One region of the Carnobacterium antarcticum genome, then DNA from elsewhere that is predicted to be linked to it. Evidence: a T-box and tRNA genes for the amino acid it is inferred to sense, from the RefSeq annotation. Region 1 holds a T-box; the other holds one or more tRNA genes.
The links. A T-box is a leader RNA that pairs with one kind of tRNA and senses whether it is charged. The one in region 1 lies ahead of argS (arginine--tRNA ligase), so its partner is inferred to be a tRNA-Arg.
Positions count from the first base shown of each region.

Region 1 (7,535 bases):
ATATCTACTAAGACAGGATTTGACAACAAACCTGATTTTCCTTGACCTAATGGTCCCCAAGCTTCATGAATAATGCCGTTGGCTTTCATATACTCATGAAGTTCATGCTGCGGAAATTCTGGATGTGTCTCGATTTGATTGATCATCGGTTGCATCAATCCTTGGTTTTTCAATTCTTCTAAATGATGAATTTGGAAGTTTGAAACCCCAATGGCACGAATTTTTCCAGCCTCATACAATTCGATCATTGCTTTCCAAGTTTCAACAAATTTTGGTGCAGCCCAGTGAATTAAGTACAAATCCAAATAATCGGTTCCCAATTTATCTAAACTCTCTTGAAATGCTTTTTTCGTTTGCTCGAAACCTTGGTCATAATTCCATACTTTTGAAGTCAAGAAAAGTTCTTCACGTGGTATCCCCGACTCTTTCAAGCCGCGTGCTAAGTATTCTTCGTTTCCATAAATTTTAGCTGTATCGAAATGACGATAACCAATCTCCACAGCCGATTTGACTGCTTCAACTAATTCTTCCTCATCTTTCATTAGGAAAACACCAAGTCCTAATTTTGGGATCTTCACCCCATTATACAGTTCATAACTCTCAAGTAATGCTTTCCCCATAACAAACAGCTCCTCTTTCGTATTTACTCTCTTATCATAGGACAATTCTGCTCAAAATTACAAGCGAGAAGAATCCAAGTTATCTTGTGCAGTAAAAAAGGCTTTTAAATCTTGCCGCAATTGTTTGATTGCACCCTTTTGATCGCTTTCTAGATTCAAAACTAATAATGGTTCATGTAAACTCATGCGCAGCAATAACCATCCGGCTCCATATTTCCCGCTCGTATTGACACGGACGCCTTCTAAATTATCCGGATCAACTGCTAAATCGGAGGTCTGACGAATAAATGTTTCAAATGCTGCAATGGTTTCTTTACCTATTTGCTGCACGTCTTCTCCTAAAATAGCGAAACGAACTTCATCGGTTTCTACAGGCTGCTTCAATTCTTCAATCAAACTCACAATGGTTTTGCCTTCTTTTTGTAAAATAGCGTCTGTCATTAAAATTTTAGCGACCAAATAAGCTCCGTCATCTAAAAAGTAATTTTCTTTCAGCGCTGCATGACCACTTGTTTCAATAGCTAAGCTGGTCGGGATTCCTTCTTGGTTTAATTTCAGTGCTTGGTTGATAACGTTTCGGTAACCAGTCAAATAACGACTTTGTTTGCCGCCTAACGACTCAATAAAGACCTTCAAATGTTCTGAAGTTGTAGAATTGGTAACAATCGTTGTGCCAGGTTGTTCTTTTATTAAAATAGCTGAAATAACAGCGATTAAATTGTTGCGGTTTAAAGTAACTCCATGGTTATCGACTAAAGCTGATCGGTCTACATCCGTATCAAAAATAACACCTAAATCTGCTTGATGAGCTAAAACAGCTGTTTGAATACTTTTCATCGCTTCTTTGTTATCTGGATTAGGAATATGATTTGGAAAATGCCCGTCTGGATCTAAAAACTGACTGCCTGTGATATCGGCGCCCAATTTTTTCAAAACTTCCGTTGCAAAAAAACCACCTGCACCATTTCCTGCATCTACGATGATATGACGCCCTGTTAACGGTCTTTCATAGTTAATGGGATCATTGATGCCTTTTTGTATTTTAGCGACTAAATCAGCTGCATAAGCCGTCAATAAAGGCTGAGAGGTAACCAAACCTTGATCCGTTTCCCATGTGATATTTTCCCAGTCTGCTTTTTCTAAAATAAACTGAATGTCCTCATGTTCTGCTCCGCCATCTTTTGTAAAAAACTTTAACCCATTGTATTCATATGGCAGATGACTAGCTGTAATCATAATAGCAGCATCACAATTGTATTCTTCATACTGGGTCGACATAAACATCGCGGGAGTTGTAGCCAACCCCACTTCAACAATATCGATTCCTGTATTCGTCAATCCTTTGATTAAAACCGTCTGGATGCGTTTAGCTGATAACCGACTGTCGTAGCCGATCGCTACTTTTAAAGGTTTCTTTTCATTGGTCACTTTTAATTGTTTGGCTTCTTTCAGCCAAACAGCTAAACCGTAAGCAATAGCTTCAATTCGCTCGTCCGTCAATGTAACTTCATACTGATCCGTTTGTATGGCAATTCCGCGGATATCCGATCCATTTTGTAAACTAGCCAAACCAGAAAGGGGCGTTTGTGACATCTAATGACCTCCAAGTATTATTTTTTTGATGGTTACTCATTGACCCATTTATGTAAATAATCATACATCTTAATGGCCTCTTCTTCATTTTTCGAAATAATTAAACAGGTATCGTTTCCAGCAATCGTGCCAACTTTTTCCGGGAAATCAATGGCATCCATCAGTGCTCCGATGACATGTGCATTTCCAGGAATCGTCATCAAAATCGTCATAAATTGAACTCTTGTTAACTTGATGACCACTTCCCCTAATGTCGATTGCAATTTTTCTTCATTAGACATTTTATTGTTTTGGAAAAGCGTGTATTTGACATTTCCATTTGAAGTGGTCGTTTTAACTAGATGCATCTCTTTGATATCACGCGAAATCGTTGCTTGCGTCGCTTCTACACCTTCTTTTTTCAAGTAATGCAATAACTCTTCTTGAGTGGCGATATCATAATTGTTAATGATTTGTTTGATAGCTAATTGTCGATTTGATTTTTTCATACTGTTCAGACCTCCTTATAATTAAACGATTCTTTATTATTATACCAAATAAAACATGAATACGCTTAGATTTAACGATTTATTTAAAAAAAGATGAATAAAAATTCTTTTTTTTAACTATTGGAATTGTTCAATGGGTTTGCTATAATTGGCTATAAGTAAAAAACACACTTTCGTTGATGAAGAGAGTACTGATTTTCGATTGTTTTAAGCGAGTTGGGACGGTGAGAGCCAGCAGCAAAAAATCAGGAAACGCACTTCAGAGAAAATAATTCGAACTGCAGTAGAATTATTCGGTTTTGTTTGCCGTTATCTAAAAACAAGTGGCTTCATTTTTGATGAAGCAACAAGAGTGGTACCGCGGGCTCAACCTCGTCTCTTTTTTGATCTAGTCATAGAATCAAATCAGGGCGTTTTTTTTATGTCTAAAACGAATGATAGATGAACCTCATCTAGTCATATTTAATAGGAGGAAAAATGTAATGAATTATAAATTAATCGTTGCTGAAGCACTGCAAGAACAAATTGGAGACACATTATCCGTTGAAGCTATTTTCAATTTACTTGAAAAACCAAAGTCAGCCGAACATGGAGATGTTGCGTTCCCTACATTTTCACTAGCTAAAGTTTTTCGCAAAGCTCCACAACAAATTGCTGCCGATCTAGGAGTGAAAGTAACTTCTCCAATGGTTGCAAAAATTGATGTGGTCGGTCCATATTTAAACTTTTTCTTGGATAAATCAATTGTAAGTGCAGCTGTTTTGAAGGATGTTTTAACACAAGGCGAACAATACGGAGATTTAGCGATTGGAGCAGGCAGCCAAGTTCCTATCGATATGTCTTCGCCCAATATTGCTAAACCTATTTCAATGGGCCACTTGCGTTCAACTGTTATCGGAAATGCTTTAGCTAATATTTATGCTAAAGTGGGCTATAAACCGATTAAAATCAATCACTTAGGCGATTGGGGCACTCAATTCGGTAAGTTGATCGTTGCCTACAAACTTTGGGGCAACGCTGAAGCAATCGATGCTGAACCTATTGCTGAGTTGCTGCGTCTTTACGTGAAGTTCCATGCTGTCGCTGAAGAACAACCAGAATTAAATGATGACGCACGTGAATGGTTCAAAAAATTAGAAGACGCTGATGAAGAAGCTGTTTCACTCTGGAAATGGTTCCGTGAAGAATCGTTAAAAGAGTTTAACCATATTTATGATATGTTAGACATTACTTTTGATTCCTTTAACGGCGAAGCTTTCTACAATGATAAGATGCAAGAAATTGTTGATCTGTTAGAAGAAAAACACCTATTAACGGTTGATAATGGAGCTAGTATTGTTGATTTAGAAAAGTACAACTTGAACCCTGCTCTTATCAAAAAATCAGATGGAGCTACATTGTACATTACACGTGATTTAGCTGCTGCACTTTATCGGAAACGGACATATGATTTTGCTCAAAGTTTATACGTTGTCGGCAATGAACAAAGCAATCATTTCAAACAATTAAAAGCTGTTTTAAATGAAATGGGATACGCTTGGTCTGAAGACATGCACCACATCCCATTCGGTTTAATTACCCAAGGCGGCAAAAAACTGTCTACTCGTCAAGGTAAAATCGTCTTACTAGAAGAAGTTTTAAACGAGGCCATAGACCTAGCTCATCAACAAATTGAAGCAAAAAATCCTGACTTGCCAAATAAAAATGAAGTTGCTGACCAAGTAGGTATTGGCGCAGTTGTTTTCCATGATTTGAAAAATGATCGGTTGAATAACTTTGACTTTGTTATTGAAGAGGTTGTACGTTTTGAAGGCGAAACGGGCCCTTACGTTCAATACACACGTGCTCGTGCAATGAGCATTTTGCGTAAAGCTGGCGATTTTAAAGTAGAGCCTGCTGCTGATTATATGCTGAACGACGCTTATAGTTGGGAAATCGTTAAATTGCTGCAAGAATACCCTGAAACTATTCAAAGAGCCTATGAAAAACGCGAACCTTCTGTGATCGCTAAACATGCACTGCACTTAGCGCAAGCTTTCAACCGTTACTATGCAAATAGCAAAGTTTTAGTTGAAGATGCTGGCAGACCGGCCCGCTTGGCTTTAGTCCAAACGGTTGCCATTATCTTGAAAGAAGACTTAAGATTGCTAGGAGTTAAAGCTCCAGACCAAATGTAATCTGTTCGTTCTTTTCATCGCAACAAAGAAGAACCCTTAAACCTATTTTTAGGTTTAAGGGTTCTTTTGTTCCATCAGATTAGTTTTCTGGTTTTTCAGCAATGCTGATAGTTTCATCTATAATTTGTTGTTTGAATTCAGTAATTTTTTTCAATGCTTCTTCAGATAATTGTCCCTCTGTCAGGCCAACTCCATCTTCAGCCAAGCCATAGTTCAGTACTTCTCCGCCAGGAAATTCTCCATCAGCTGAACGATTGGCAATATCTTGAATAGCGTTACCTGTTTGTTTCAATGTCGAAGTTAGTGTCACACTTCCATCATTGTATTGTCCTTCTTCAGTTTGATCACGATCTGCTCCGATGACCCATAGTTTTTCATTCGGTTTCGCATTCATCCGGTCTTTCGCTTCAGAAAAAACTCCATTGCCAGAATCTCCAGCTGCTTGGTAGATTACATCTGCTCCATTGGTATACATAGCTGCTGCAATGGCTTTGCCTTTTGCAGAATCAGCGAAAGAACCTACATACTCAACCCGTACTTCAGCTTCTGGGTTAGACATCTTCACACCTTGGATGAACCCGGCTTCGAAACGATCAACTGCCTCAGATTCTTGTCCGCCAATAAACCCGACTTGGTTAGAAATCGTCGTTTCGCCAGCTGCAACACCCGCTAAGAATGCTGATTCATTATCTTTAAAAACTAGTGAAGCAACGTTATCCATTGACGGCATCTCAACATCGATGATCGCAAAGTTCGTTTCTGGGTATTCTGGTGCTACGTCTGTTAGAGCTTCCGTTAACTTGAATCCCATCGCCACAACTGTATCAAAACCATTATTAGACAACGTCTGCAAGTTCATCGTATAATCGGATGCTGATTCTGCTTGAATGTAATCATAACCTTTGATGCCTTTTTCCATCCCATGTTCCTTACCCCAAGCTTGAAGACCTTCCCAAGCAGCTTGGTTAAACGATTTGTCATCAATTCCGCTAAAATCAGAAACTAAGCCAACAGTTTTTACTTCTGAAGCATCAGATGAACCACTCGCATTGGCAGAATCGTTTGCTCCGCATGCCCCTAATACCAAACTTACACTTAGACCAACTACGATTAAACTTAATGAACGTTGCTTTTTCACTTTATATACCCTCCAGCAATTTTATTTTCCTCTTGTTTACTTCTTTATCCTACCATTTCACCTAAGCCGTTGTAAAGCTAAAAAAACGATATATAAATAAAATAGTTGATTTAATGTTCGTGTTTAAAGGTGAAAAAGCCAACTAACTCTTCTTTTAAAATAATTTCGGCTTATTTTGAGGAACGTTTTACTTTCAGAGCCAATTGTGTTCCACCCAAGACTAATCGAAAAAATTTTGTTCTTATCCTTTTATAGGTTAAAGCGAACAGTTTTTCAGTTCTCTTATATAAAAAACCAACTCTTTATTGCATTCAACTGGAAAAAGAATTATGATGATAAATGGTGCATTTTCATATTTTATTAGGAGGAAAGTATTTTGAATAAATTCTTTCAGTTAGAAAAACATAACACAACGGTCCAAACAGAAATCCTAGCAGGTTTGACAACGTTTTTGACAATGGCTTATATCATTGTAGTCAATCCCGTGATTTTATCTGCAGCCGGTATCCCCTTTAATCAAATTTTTATGGCAACCATTGTATCAGCGGTTGTTGGAACCACATGGATGGCTTTAGCTGCTAACTATCCCATTGGTGTAGCGCCTGGTTTAGGTTTAAATGCTTATTTTGTAACAGTGGTTGCTGGTGGAGTTGATTACAAAACAGCTTTTTCTTCCGTCTTCGTAGCCGGTGTCATCTTCTTATTGCTGTCGTTCACAACATTTAGAGAAAAACTGATTGGTGCCATTCCAGAAACCTTGAAATCTGCTATTACAGCTGGTATCGGTCTGTTTATCGCCTTTGTTGGCTTGCGTTTATCAGGTGTGGTCGTCGGTGATCCAGAGAATATCGTTGCCTTAGGAGATTTACATAATCCAGCTGTTCTTTTGACATTGTTCGGTATTATGCTAAGCGTTGTTTTAACGATTTTAAATGTCAAAGGGGCTCTTTTCATTGGAATGGTTGTTATTACTCTCATCAGCTATTTTATGGGACTGATTCAATTCGATGGTTTAGTAGCTATGCCTGATTTTGGTTCTGATTTGATGATTACAAATCCTATCACACCTTTTATCGATATTGCTTCTAATGGTTTGTATGGCGCGGTCATTTCTTTCTTATTGATCACTATTTTTGATACGACTGGCACTATGATCGGCGTGACCAAAAGAGCTGGCTTAATGAAAGACGGAAAACTGGAAAATGCTAAGCAAGCCTTGCTTTCTGATGCAATCGGCACGACTGTTGGTTCTATTTTCGGAACGAGTCCAACAACTGCTTTTGCAGAATCTGGAACAGGTGTTGCTGCCGGCGGCCGTACAGGTTTAACCGCTTTGACCATTGCTGTTCTCTTTGCTTTATCCAGCTTTTTTTACCCGCTGTTTAGTGTTATTTCGAGTGTTTCAGCCATCACTTCTCCTGCTTTAGTCATTGTGGGTACATTTATGATGGCCAGTACAGCTGAAATCAAGTGGTCTGATTTTTCTGAAGCTTTTCCAGCGTTTATTGTTATTTTATCT
Region 1 covers NZ_CP010796.1:660,140-667,674, forward strand. Annotated here, with positions in the region: gene NY10_RS03330 (aldo/keto reductase) at 1-620, opposite strand, end outside; gene NY10_RS03335 (phosphohexomutase domain-containing protein) at 678-2,213, opposite strand; gene argR (arginine repressor) at 2,246-2,701, opposite strand; T-box leader at 2,869-3,084, shown strand; gene argS (arginine--tRNA ligase) at 3,184-4,878, shown strand; gene NY10_RS03350 (BMP family lipoprotein) at 4,958-6,016, opposite strand; gene NY10_RS03355 (NCS2 family permease) at 6,393-7,535, shown strand, end outside.

Region 2 (7,535 bases), 1.0 Mb from region 1:
GGTATACTAATTCACCGTTCGCGGTTAGCTGCATACCCAGCTTGGATGTTTGAATCAAGTTTTGCTTTTTTAAAGCATCTACTTCCGTTCTCAATACACGCTCAGTAATATTCAATTTACCGGCCAACACTCTGCGGCCCACTGGACCTGCTAAATAAATGTTGCGTAAAATTTGATATCGTTCTCTCAGCGTGTCCATGATATCCGGTGCTACTTTTTCGATAATAGACAATACATCTTGCATGAGCAACCTCTTCCTAGCTGGACGTTTAACGACCACGTAAGTCGTTTAGCGACCCTTACTACCTAAAAAAACAAGAGATCTAAGCAAAACAAGACATTCAGTTAACTGTATGTTTTATTCTTGTTATCCTTAACAGCATGTAAAAACATCCTGCATTCATCTCTTACATCCTCTATTTTACCATTTCACAATCTAACTTTCAACTATAAAGGTTAAATCCTTATGAAACATCCGATTCTTTCTATATATGACGTTTTTTTGTCTTTTTAGAGTTAATTTAGCTCTTAAAAGCTGAAAACAGCGAAAGTTTATCTTTTACTTCCGCTGTTCGTTCCTATTTCTGAACAAAAAATACATAGCCAGTTTCTTTTCTGATTATTATTTTTTACTTTTTATTTGGTTGTTTCGTTTAAAGCTGTTTCAATTAAATCAGTCAATTCATCTGATGTGATGTGTTCATCAAAAATAGCTTCTCCGATAAAAACAGAAGGAACAAGCACAACATTAGCCCGGCCAGCTTCTTCAATGATGCCGTTGATTTCTTCTGTATTGGGTTGATGTGTCAATCCCCGTTTCTCTTCTACATATGCGGCAACTTCTTTTAATTCTTCTAGATCGCCCCATTCATCTTGCTTGTCATAGAAATAATCCATTTCTTCCAAAGCTTTCTCTGGATTCGAATAATCCAAATAATGATGAACAACGTTTCCTTTTGCCAAGCTTGGTTTTTCTTTATCAAAGTGCTTAATGATCCGTTGGACTTTTCCAGCTGCTACATAATATGCTAGAACATCTTTTGAATCTTCATACCATTTTTTACAGAATGGACAACGTAAATTAATAAATTCAATAACTTTTACTGGTGCATCAGGATTTCCAATTTTAAATCCATAAGTGGTGCCCACTTCGCTTGCTATGATATTGCTGATATCCATCAAAACTTCCCCCTTACCATTTGTAACCAATAGTATACATGTAAAACCCATGAAATGTTATTTTCCTGTTTGCTCTTTTTTTGGTTCTATCATTTTTCATCTAATAAAAAAAGCCAAAAGCCCTAAGGCTTCCGGCTTTCATTTTTATTGTTTTAATTCTGCGCTATTTTCCATAATTTCATCGATCAAACCATACGCTTTTGCATCTTCTGCAGACATGAAGTTATCACGATCCGTATCGCGTTCAATCACTTCAATTGGTTGTCCGGTGCGTTCAGATAAAATTTTGTTTAGGCGTTCACGCGTTTTTAAAATATGACGAGCAGCGATTTCGATTTCAGTCGCTTGTCCTTGTGCTCCTCCAAGAGGTTGGTGAATCATAATTTCAGCATTTGGCAAAGCAAACCGTTTGCCTTTTGCACCAGCAGTCAACAAGAAACTTCCCATTGAAGCAGCCATTCCCATTGCAATGGTTTGAACATCTGCTTTAATGAAGTTCATGGTGTCAAAAATCGCTAGTCCTGCTGTTACGCTTCCACCTGGTGAGTTAACGTAAATAAAAATATCTTTTTCAGAATCTTGAGCATCCAAGAATAATAATTGAGCGATAACAGAGTTTGCTACATTATCATCGATTTGGCCACTCAGCATAATGATGCGGTCTTTCAATAAACGAGAATAAATATCATAAGCACGTTCGCCTCTTGGGGATTGTTCAATTACTGTAGGTACTAAATTCATATGTTGTTTCCTCCTCAAATCTTTACTTCTTTTTTATTGTAACATAAACTTTTTAAATCTTACTATGTTATAGTTTACCCCTTTGGTCAACAAAGGTCAAATAGTTTGTTTCATTTTTAAAAAAAAAAAAACGATTAGATTTTTCATCTAATCGTCACAAGAATGTCCCTTGAGGACTTTAATTCCAATAGTCCATTTTCGGTTGAGTGCTTTAAACGACTGGAGAATTTTCTGCTATTTCCCTACAATATCCTTATTTTTTTCTTCAAAAGCATCTAGTAAGGCCCGCGCTTCATTTGTTGTTTCTGTTTCCATTAACTGCACTCTTAAATCACTCGCTCCGCGAATACCGCGCACATATATCTTAAAAAAGCGACGAAGAGGTCTAAACGAACGTGGTTCTTCTTCCTTAGCAGAATAATGATCAAAAAGATCCAAATGCAATCTGAATAAGTCCAGCAATTCTTTGCTGCTATGTTCTTTCGGCTCTTTTTCAAATGCATAAGGGTTGTGAAAAACACCTCTTCCGATCATAACTCCATCCACACCATATTCCTCAACTAGTTTCAAACCTGTTTCACGATCTGGAATGTCTCCATTAATCGTCAAAAGGGTCTGCGGTGCAATCTCGTCACGCAATTTTTTGATCTCTGAAATCAGTTCCCAATGAGCATTCCCTTTACTCATTTCTTTTCGTGTGCGCAAATGGATAGAAAGATTGGCAATATCTTGTTCCAAAACATGTGTCAGCCAATCGCGCCATTCATCGATGTTTATATATCCAAGCCGAGTCTTGACACTTACCGGCAATCCTCCTGCTTTTGCTGCTTGGATTAAATCTGCAGCAACTTGGGAACGGCGGATAAGGCCGCTGCCTTTCCCTTTTCCTGCTACATTGGGTACTGGACAACCCATATTGATATCGATTCCGCTGAAACCTTCTTCGGCCATACCGATACTCATTTTCCGGAAATATTCGGCTTCATCTCCCCATATATGAGCGACCATGGGCTGTTCATCTTCCGTAAACGTTAACCGTCCACGAACACTATTACGTCCTTCGGGATGACAATAGCTAACGGTATTTGTAAACTCTGTAAAAAACACATCCGGTCTGCCAGCTTCACTCACTACATGCCGAAACACAACATCCGTCACATCTTCCATTGGTGCCAATATAAAAAACGGCCGCGGCAAATCTTGCCAAAAATTCTCTTTCATCTTCAATAACCGATCCTTCCGTAACGGGATACCAGGTCATACCTTCATCCCAAATTAAAACTGCATAAACTGTTTAACATCTCAATGGTAATTTTTCAACATCTGGAATTATACCTCTATTTGTGAAATCAGTCCACTTCGATTTATCTAGTTGCTCTACCTTTTATTTCCGCTTCTTTCAAGACTTGTCTTAATAAAAAATGCTTGGTCAAATCGTGTTGACAACTCTTAAGCAAAAAATGGGTTGTCAGAGAGAACCTTCCTATCTAACAACGTGCCCTCCTCTTTAAAGACGATAATAAGATAGTGCTAGTCTATAAGAGGCAATCTTTTCACTTACCAAGACCACTATGATAGAACTTAATAAAAAAGATCCGAAAATCGTAAGTGTTTTTACGAAATCCGGGTCTGAACGGTGCCTGTTTATTTTAGTTAGCGGCTGGTTTTTCTAAAGCCTTTCAAACCATCCGACAAATTTAATCGGACGTAACAGAACGTGCTATATGCCCCCTGAGGGAATCGAACCCCCATTTCAAGAATCGGAATCTTACGTGATATCCATTACACTAAGGGGACTTCTTAAAATTACCAACTATTACAGTGTATCTGATAACTGGTAAAAAAACAAGGCATTTTTACGGGTCATAAGATTCGACTAGCCCTTTATGTTATAATAAAGTCAGAAAAAAAGGTTTTTAACAAGGAGGTCACCGCATGAATTTCGAACAATCCTTTACACAGCAACAAAACCAAGTTCAAAAAATGGCTATGACTCAACAACTCCAACAATCCATTCAAATGCTGCAATACAATCAAGAAGATTTATTAACTTTTTTAAACCAGAAAGCTTTGGGAAATCCTTTAATTGAAATTACTTTTCCACAAGAGCGCCCAGCTGAGAAATTGTCAGCTGCTGATTATGCGAGTACGATACCCCATAACCGAGACGATGAAGAATTAAACTTTATGAATCAAATTCCGGATACTTATTTATCTTTATTCGAATACCTGACTGAACAAATCCATTTAACGATGAGAGAAACTTATCTAAGAGAATTGGTGTTGTGGTTAACAGAATACTTAGATACCAATGGTTACTTGACGATTTCATTAGAAGAAGCTGCTCAGTTAACGCAAGCACAAGAATTGCAGCTCTTAGACGCCTTGACTTTGCTTCAACAATTGGAGCCAGCAGGCGTAGGCGCCAGAAACTTACAGGAATGTTTGCTGCTTCAAATAGAGCGTGATGAAACAGCTCCTAATATGGCTTACCTCCTCCTTGAAGAAGAATTTGAACTCTTCGCCACTCGTAAATGGAAGGAGATCACTCGTAAACTGGACATCTCATTAAATGAAATTCAAATCATCTCAGATTTTGTTCAAACCTTGTCGCCTTATCCAGGCGCTTTGTTCAATGGTGAAACTGAACAGTACCTTAAACCGGATTTATTTGTCAAAATCGAATCCGATGATTTAAAAGTTATCTCTATTAAGACAGGTTTGCCCGTTATTTCTTTTCAAAAAGATTACTACCACGATATGATGCAAGTAAAAGACCAAGACGTCACTAAATTTATGAAAGACAAGTACGCTGAATATGAATGGCTCAAACGCAGTCTAGTACAGCGCGGCGACACGATTTTGCGAGTCGGAACGGCCATTGTCGAAAAACAAAAGAGCTTTTTCTTGATGCCGGAACACCCGATTCAGCCTCTGACTTTAAAAGATATCGCATTAGAATTGGATATTCACGAATCAACTGTCAGTCGATCGGTCAATGGAAAATATTTAGAAACGGCTTTCGGTGTCTTTGAATTAAAGCACTTTTTTACAAATGCTTTAAATCTAACAAAAACAAATCAATCGCCGACAACTGAAGATCCAGCAACGGTTTCTGCTGAACAAGTCAAGCAAAAACTGACTGAGCTGATTGAAACAGAAAACAAACAAAAACCACTATCCGATCAAAAGCTAGTGGACCTTTTAACAGCAGAAGGTGTTGAGATTTCTCGAAGAACCATCGCTAAATACCGCGATGCTCTATTTATCCCACCCTCTTCTAAACGCAAACGATTCGAATAAATCGAGCAAAAAACGCCAGATACTTTTAAAAGTGTCTGGCGTTTTTCATATGCTTTTAAATGAATTACTTTTGATTGGCGGTCATTGCATTCTGAGTACGCAATTTTTCCGCGATTTCATTTATTTTCCGCAGTCGATGATTGATACCCGATTTGCTGATTTGTCCGCTAGGAATCATTTCCCCTAATTCTTTCAGGGTAACTTCTGGTGATTTCAACCGAATCAAAGCAATTTCTTGTAACTTATCCGGCAATTTATCTAAACCCATCGTTTCTTCGATGTATTGAATACTCTCAATTTGTTTACCGGCTGCATCAATTGTTTTATTTAGATTTGCATTTTCACAGTTCACTAGGCGATTGACTGAATTGCGCATATCTCGGACGATCCGAACATCTTCAAATTTCAGCATACCGCTTGTGGCGCCTGTCAAAGCTAAAAAGTCAGCGATTTTTTCGCCCTCTTTCAAATAAGTAATGTACCCGTTGCGCCTCTCTAACGTTCGTGCATTCATTTCAAAATAATTCATCATTTGGCAAATATCGTCATTGTGTTCCGCATAGTTAGAATAAATTTCTAAATGGTAACGGCTGGTTTCAGGATTGTTGACTGACCCGCCTGCTAAAAAAGCTCCTCTTAAATACGAACGCATTTTTTGCGAACTCATCATAATTTCTTCTGGAACATGACTATGCAACGTCATGCCATCCATAATGGAAAGATCAGATAAAACTTTTTGTGTGCCTTTCTTTAACCGCACGATATAGACATTGTTTTTTTTCAACTTCATTTTCCGACGCACTAATAATTCACTTTCAACGTCAAAATGATCTTTCAATAGTACATAGATCCTTCTCGCAATAGCTGCGTTTTCTGTTTGCACGTTAAGAACAAACTTTTTATTAACTAAGTTGACTGTGCCATTCATTCGAATCAATGCTGCTAGTTCTGCCCGCGCATGTTCACGGTGCACTTCTAATTGAGTCAATTCTTTTTTTACTTCTGAAGCATAAGACAACTTTACCGCCCCCCCTTCTTCCCTTTGATCACCCTAGGTTCCCTCCGAGTCAAATAATCTTAAATTTTTGCAAAACGAACTCGGTTGCTTTCGTAAGCCAACTTGAAGAGCTCTTCTACAACTTTATCTCCATTATGAAAGACTCCTTCGTCTCTCAATTTGAGGAAGCCATTCGAGATAACACGAGGTACTTCTTCACTTAACCCCTTAAAATCATGAGCTACTTGTACTAAGTATTCATCGTACCGTTCGCGGTTCATGTAGTCTTCCGGTACGTGCTCCGTATTGACAAGTACCGTATCAATGAATTTTTTTTCTAAGTGTTTGTGTAAAACGGATACGTGATCAGCATCACTAAAGTTTTCAGTTTCGCCCAGTTGAGTCATGATATTACAAATATAAACTACTTCAGCACTTGTTTCCGTTACAGCCTTACCTAAATCCCCAATCATTAAATTGGGCAAAATGCTGGTGAATAAGCTTCCTGGTCCTAAAACTACTAAATCAGCATCGCGAATGGCCGAAAGCACTTTACGAGAGGCTTTGACTTCATGATCTTCATTGATCGGTGTTACAAAGACACGTTCAATTTTTTTGCTTTCTTTCGCGATTTTCGATTCGCCTGAAACTTGTGTTCCATCTTCAAAAATAGCATGCAAAATCAACGCTTCTTCAGCAGCAGGATAAACGTGTCCGTCAACCCCCATCATTTTAGACAACAACTGAATCGCTTCAAAAATACTGCCGCGCATTTCTGCCATCGCTGCAATGATTAAATTGCCGATAGAATGCCCAGCTAAAAAGTGGTCATTCGTATCAAAACGATATTGAAAAATGTCTTTCTGCAGGTGAGGAATATTAGACAAAGAGAGCAATACGTTACGAATATCGCCCGGCGGCACCACGTTGGCGTAATTACGCAATGAACCGCTGCTGCCTCCGTCGTCCGCTACAGTCACGATCGCTGTTACTTCTGCGTGTTTCGCTTTTAACCCTTGTAAGATAACGGGAAGGCCGGTCCCTCCCCCAATCACCACGATCTTAGGTCTTCTGCCTTTTTTTTCGTTCATCATGAGCGATTGACCGTTTCTTTCGTTTTATCTTTGTCTCGGTGGGTAATATGGACCGGGTACCCATCTGATTCAATTTTGTGACCAATCCGTTCTGATAAAGCTACTGAACGGTGTTTTCCACCTGTACAGCCGATGGCAATCGTCACATTGTTTTTTCCTTCTTTTTTATAACCAGGCAAAATACAATCCAGCAAATCTGTAAATTTGCGGTAAAACACTTC
Region 2 covers NZ_CP010796.1:2,250,537-2,258,071, reverse strand. Annotated here, with positions in the region: gene NY10_RS10670 (sugar-binding transcriptional regulator) at 1-244, opposite strand, end outside; gene NY10_RS10665 (DsbA family protein) at 637-1,179, opposite strand; gene clpP (ATP-dependent Clp endopeptidase proteolytic subunit ClpP) at 1,324-1,920, opposite strand; gene NY10_RS10655 (tRNA dihydrouridine synthase) at 2,155-3,141, opposite strand; tRNA gene NY10_RS10650 (tRNA-Arg) at 3,646-3,717, opposite strand; gene rpoN (RNA polymerase factor sigma-54) at 3,856-5,223, shown strand; gene whiA (DNA-binding protein WhiA) at 5,288-6,241, opposite strand; gene mgfK (gluconeogenesis morphogenetic factor MgfK) at 6,301-7,314, opposite strand; gene rapZ (RNase adapter RapZ) at 7,311-7,535, opposite strand, start outside.
Region 2: it has a tRNA-Arg gene. The T-box ahead of argS (arginine--tRNA ligase) is inferred to sense a tRNA for this amino acid. The anticodon was not compared.